2 linked regions of the Phragmitibacter flavus genome follow. The protein of the gene in region 2 binds, or shares a complex with, the protein of the main gene of each other region. Links are inferred from orthologs where the notes say so. Each region holds a gene or a part of one and is shown on either strand. Other genes may lie near its edges.

Region 1 (2,843 bases), on a different replicon or contig from region 2:
GCTTTGCACGATCCTCAATATAGGCAGCCTTACGCTGGGACAGTTCTGCGACAAACGAGTCAAGCTGCTTCGGCGCACCTTCTATATGCAGACGTCCGTAATCGCTTGCGAACACAATCCCCTCTCTCCTCGTCGTCGAAAACCACAGATAAAACGAAACCGAAACCACCAGCCATACCGCCCATGCCGAATGCTCCACATGTCCCTCACCCATCACAAGCACCGCCATCAATATCGACAGGACAGCAAAAAAAATCGATAACCCGAGCAGTTTAAATTCCTGTCTCTTAAAAACTCCCTGGTCTCTTCCAATGCGGTCATACTCGATAACTGTGTCACTTGTCGAACTCAATGACACCTCAGCGACCTTGATTCCAGTAGCAACCAATTCGTATTCGGTCCTCTTAAAACCCAACATTCTTTTTGTCGCATGTTTCATAATAAAAACCACCATCAAGGCGGCAATCAATCAAGTGTCAACACTCAACCCTCAGATCCAGAATCCTGATCAATATCTGCTACTGAGAGCCCCCCCGAATCATTGTCCTGCGTCATCCTGTCGCTTTCGCGCCTCAATGCTGAGGCATATTCACACAAACCTCCAAGGCTCAGTCGAACAAGCCAGATTTCCCACAGACCAAAAAACGCACCCCTCCACCCCAGACAAACCCACCCGCCAGCCTCAGCGCGCAAAATTTCTCTAAACAAAGGCATGGATTATTCTCACGTTTACTTTCATACGTAGTCTATATCAAAGATAAGACAGCTTCCCACGTATCTGATGCGCTTCTCCACCCTCCTTAAAAATCCCGCTGACTGGATGCAGGGCCATGGCCCCCACTCGGAGATCGTCATGACCTCCCGCATCCGGCTCGCCCGCAACCTGCGCGGCTGGTCCTTCCCAGGCTGGTCCTCGGAAAAACAACGCGTCGAACTTCTCAATCAAGTCCGCCCCCTGCTCGCCTCCCTTCCTGAACTCAAGGACGGCTTCAACGAGGAATACCCCAGCCTCACCAAAACCAAAAAGCAGGTGCTCGTCGAACGTCACCTCGTCAGCCGTGAACATGCCGCCCGCTCGACCGGCTGTGCCGTGGTCATCGACCGCAAACAAAGCATTGCCGTCATGGTGAATGAGGAAGATCACTTCCGCATGCAAGGCATCCGCGCCGGTCTTGACCTGCGCACCGCCCACGACCTCGTCAACCGCATCGACAGCGCCCTCGAAGAAAACCTCAGCTACGCGTTCGACACCCGCCTCGGCTACCTCACCGCCTGCCCTACCAACGTGGGCACCGGCATGCGCGCCTCCGTGATGCTGCACCTGCCCGCGCTCGTTCTCACCGAACAGATCAAGCAGGTCATGAACGCCGTCAGCAAAATCGGACTCGCCGTCCGCGGCCTGTATGGCGAAGGCACTGAAGCCCTCGGCAACCTCTTCCAGGTTTCCAATCAGCACACTCTCGGCGAAACCGAACAGGAGCTCATCAGCCGCATCGAAGGTGTCGCCGAACACATCGTCCAGGCCGAAATCCACGCCCGCGAAAAGCTTCTCCACGAAAACGCCCTCATGCTGCATGACCAGGTCGGTCGCGCTTATGCCACCCTGCGTTTTTCTCACATTCTCAGTTCAAAGGAAGCCCTCACCCACCTCTCCCTGCTGCGCCTCGGCGCCGATCTGGACATCATCACCGATTGCGATCGCAGCCTGCTGGACATGCTGCTCCTCGAAATTCAACCCGCGCATCTTCAGCTTACCGCCAAACGCGATCTAAGCGTCGAAGAACGCGACAGTTTGCGGGCAGAAAACACCCGTGATCGATTGAAATCCGTCCCCGAACCATTAAACGTATCCAGTGACAACGACGCGGACGATTCCGCGCTTCCCCCTGAATCCCATGATGAATAACTTTACTCCCCGCGCCCAACAAGTCCTGGCACTTGCCAGGAAGGAAGCCGACCGCTTCAACCACAACTACGTGGGGACAGAGCACCTGTTGCTCGGCCTCATCAAGTTGGGTCAAGGCGTCGCTGTCAACGTCCTCACCAAGCTCGGCGTCGATCTCGACACCGTGCGCATGCAGGTCGAACAGCAGGTTGGCTCCGGTCCCGACACCAAAATGGTCGGCAACATCCCTTATACACCCCGCGTCAAAAAAGTTCTCGCCCTCGCCTCCAAGGAAGCCAAGGCTCTGAACCACTCCTACGTCGGCACCGAACACCTTTTGCTCGGACTCCTTCGCGAAGGTGAAGGCGTCGCCGCCCAGGTGCTTCGCACCCTCGACGTCAATCTCGAGAAAGCCCGCAACGAAATCCTCAAGGAGCTCGATCCCAACTTCGGCAACGAAGAAGAGGAAGAAGAAGGCGGTGGCAGTGGCGGTCCCGAAAGCTCATCCATGCCCAACGGCCCCAAGAAAGACAGCAAAACGCCTGCCCTCCGTGCCTTTGGTCGCGACCTTACCGAACTCGCCCAAAAAGGTGATCTCGATCCCGTCATTGGCCGCGCACCGGAAATCGAACGCGTCATCCAGATCCTTTGCCGCCGCACCAAAAACAACCCGGTGCTCATCGGTGAAGCCGGCGTTGGCAAAACCGCCATCGTCGAAGGTCTTGCCCAGGAAATCGCCCAGGGCAACGTCCCCGAAATCCTTCGCGACAAAAAAGTGATCGTCCTCGATCTCGCCCTGATGGTCGCCGGCACCAAATACCGCGGCCAGTTTGAAGAGCGCATCAAGGCCGTCATGGACGAGATCCGCCGCAACAAAAACGTCATCCTGTTCCTCGACGAACTTCACACCATCGTTGGTGCCGGTTCCGCTGAAGGAGCGATGGATGCCAGCAACATT
Region 2 (3,007 bases):
CGGCCACACGACCATGGCGGGCCGCCTTCAGCGCAGCCGACAATCCACCCGCACCACTACCCACGACAACAAAGTCGTATTCAATCATCGTCGTTTTTCGTGGTAAATGAGCCCCGATGCAAGCCTGCTCTTTCATCATCGCAAAAATCGCCAACCCGCACCCCCTCAACAACCTGCATTTCCCCCTGCTAAGCGCTTGCAATGCGGCGTGTGGAAGGCATTTTGCGCGTTCCCGTCATGGCCGCGCCCTCCCTCCTCATCTATCTCGATGGCAACATCGTTCCCGAATCTGAAGCCAAGATCAGTGTGTTCGACCACGGATTGCTTTATGGCGACGGAGTTTTTGAAGGCATCCGCTTTTACAACGGCCGCGTCTTTCGTCTCACTGAACATCTTGAGCGGCTCTACGAATCCTCGCGCTCCATCCTGTTGAACGTTCCATTGAATTTCGAGGAAATGGAAAAAGCCGTGCTCGACACCATCGCCGCCAACAATCTACGCGACGGATACATTCGCCTGTTGATCACCCGCGGCGTTGGCCCACTTGGCCTCAATCCCTACCAATGTCCCAAAGCCAGCGTCGTGGTCATCGCCTCCAGCATCTCGCTCTATCCGCAGGAAAAATATGACCTCGGTCTTACCATGGTCACCTGCGCCACACGTCGCCCCAGCCCGGCAGCCCTCAGTCCCCAGGTCAAATCGTTGAATTACCTCAACAACATCATGGCAAAAATCGAAGCCATCCAGGGTGGCGGTGAAGAAGGCGTGATGCTCAATGAACAAGGATTTGTGGCCGAATGCACCGGCGACAATATCTTTATTCTCAAACGTGGCGAGGTGCTCACTCCACCAATTGCCGCCGGCGGTCTGGATGGCATCACCCGCCGCGTCGCCATCGAACTGCTCGCCGAGCTGGGCGTGCCCCTTCGTGAAGTCAATCTGACCCGTCACGACATCTTCACCGCTGAAGAATGTTTCCTCACCGGCACCGCCGCCGAGGTGATTGCCGGCGTCATGCTCGATCGCCGCCCCATCGGAACCGGCAAGCCTGGACCTCTGACCAAACAGCTCGTTGAGAAATTCAAAGCCTTGGCCAACTCCACAGGCACCCCCATTACGTATCCTTAGATGTAATGATGAATTTCAAATACTGAATTTTGAGTTCCATTCAGAAATTCAGATCTCAAAGTTTAGAACTCCCTCGTTCCTATGAAGTGTGACATGTGCGACAGCGACGCCACGGTTTTTCTTACCCAGATCATTGATGGAAAGATGACCCAGGTGAACCTGTGCGACAAATGCTCCAAGGACAAGGGCGTCACCGATCCCACCGGATTCCAACTGGCGGATTTCCTCCTCGGAGCCGCTCAGAAAAAACCCAAACAAGTGTCCCACCAGCAGGACGACGAAGGACTGGCCTGCCCTTCCTGCGGATTCACCCGCGCCCATCTCAAAAAAATCGGACGCATGGGGTGCCCCGATTGCTACCGCGTTTTTGCCGACGATCTCGAAAGCATGCTGCGGGCCATGCACAAAGGCACCCGCCACATCGGCAAGGCTCCCGTTAAACAAGCCGTTGCTCCCCCTGAACCCTCTGCTCCCGCCAAGACAACGCCCTCATCCGAGGTGCGCACCCTCGTTGCCCCGCCCGTGCCGCCTCCCGCCAGTCCTGCCAATTTAAAACGAAAGCTTGCCGATCTCAAATCCGCCATCGACAAAGCCGTGGCCGATGAGCGTTACGAAGACGCCGCCAAATTGCGCGACCAGATGCGCGATATCGAGTCGAAGATTGCGTGATCCTTTCTGGGGAGCACACGCATCCTGCGTGTCGTATTTCGCATCTTGCGGAATACCCGAACGTCTGACTGCCCCAATGGGCAATCTATTCCCGAAACTCCTAGGCGCTTCGCGTCCGTGTTTTCGGCGGGACGCCAAAAACGACACGCAGGATGCGTGTGCTCCCCATTTTTAAAGCTCCCCCTACGCAAACAACTGCGTCACCGCCTTCGCCTTTACTAACTCGCGCGGCTGGTTGAGGTGATTGTAAACAATGGACTCCGGATCAATGCCAAACGCATGATAAATCGTCGCCAGCAACTCGCCGGGATGCACCGGATCTTCCAGCGGCGAGGACGCCGTTGCATCGGATTTGCCATGCACGTATCCACGCTTGATCCCCGCCCCCGCAATGATGCTGGTATAGCAATACGGCCAATGATCGCGCCCATCCGCGCTGTTGCCATTGCCACTGGTGCTCACGCCTTTTTCCGGGCTGCGACCAAATTCCCCCACCGCCACCACCAGCGTTTCCTCCAGCAATCCGCGGCTGTCGAGATCCTCAAACAACGCACTCAGCCCTTGGTCGAGCATCGGACCGCTCTGATCCTTCATGCGTTTGGTCAGTCCCACGTGATGGTCCCAAGAATGATTGTCCGAGTTGGCCACTTTCGGCCAGATGACCTCCACCACCCGCGTTCCGGCTTCGATCAAACGTCGCGCCAAAAGGCAGCTCTGCCCAAAGGTATTGCGACCATAACTGTCTCGCACGCGGTCGGTTTCGCGATCCAGCGCAAAAGCATCACGCGCACGACCACTGGCGATCAGGTTCAATGCCCGATCATAATAATCATCCAAACTCATGTCCTTCACCGCCGCTTCGATGATCGGCATCTGATCATTGATTGCATTGCGCAACCTCGCACGACGCTGCAAACGCACGCTGAACAAATCGGGGCGAAGCTGCAAATCATCGATCTTTATGCGCGTCATTTTGTCCATCTCCATGTCGTCGCCATCGGGATACAACGTGTAGGGATCAAAACTTTTGCCGAGGAATCCCGCCGTGCCGCCCTTACCAATGACGTTGCTCTCCTGCAACGGGCGCGGCATCATTACAAATGGCAGCATCGGTTCATCCATCGGCTTCAAGCGAATGATGTTGGAGCCAAAATTGGGAAAGTCTTTCGCGTTGGGCGGCTCCAGCTGACCGGACGGACTCACCTTGTCC

Evidence for each region.
Region 1: the proteins of FEM03_RS04480 (region 2) and FEM03_RS22050 are in contact, whole or in part, in a crystal structure (PDB 8WTB), measured with the Bacillus subtilis proteins. The link is inferred for Phragmitibacter flavus from one-to-one orthologs.

What each region holds. Positions count from the first base shown.
Region 1 is NZ_VAUV01000022.1:58,945-61,787, forward strand. Bases 9-2,843 are described here. They hold FEM03_RS22050 (protein arginine kinase), read left to right. Parts: upstream 9-781; coding sequence 782-1,906; downstream 1,907-2,843. Other genes in these bases: FEM03_RS22045 (hypothetical protein), read right to left, coding at 9-469; FEM03_RS22055 (ATP-dependent Clp protease ATP-binding subunit), read left to right, coding at 1,896-2,843. Outside these bases: more of FEM03_RS22045, read right to left, coding at 1-8. UniProt on the Bacillus subtilis protein: Catalyzes the specific phosphorylation of arginine residues in a large number of proteins.
Region 2 is NZ_VAUV01000003.1:253,000-256,006, forward strand. Bases 5-3,003 are described here. They hold FEM03_RS04480 (UvrB/UvrC motif-containing protein), read left to right. Parts: upstream 5-1,209; coding sequence 1,210-1,797; downstream 1,798-3,003. Other genes in these bases: nadB (L-aspartate oxidase), read right to left, coding at 5-88; ilvE (branched-chain-amino-acid transaminase), read left to right, coding at 238-1,128; FEM03_RS04485 (DUF1501 domain-containing protein), read right to left, coding at 1,981-3,003. Outside these bases: more of nadB, read right to left, coding at 1-4; more of FEM03_RS04485, read right to left, coding at 3,004-3,007. UniProt on the Bacillus subtilis protein: Activates the phosphorylation activity of the protein-arginine kinase McsB. Is required for the delocalization of competence proteins from the cell poles.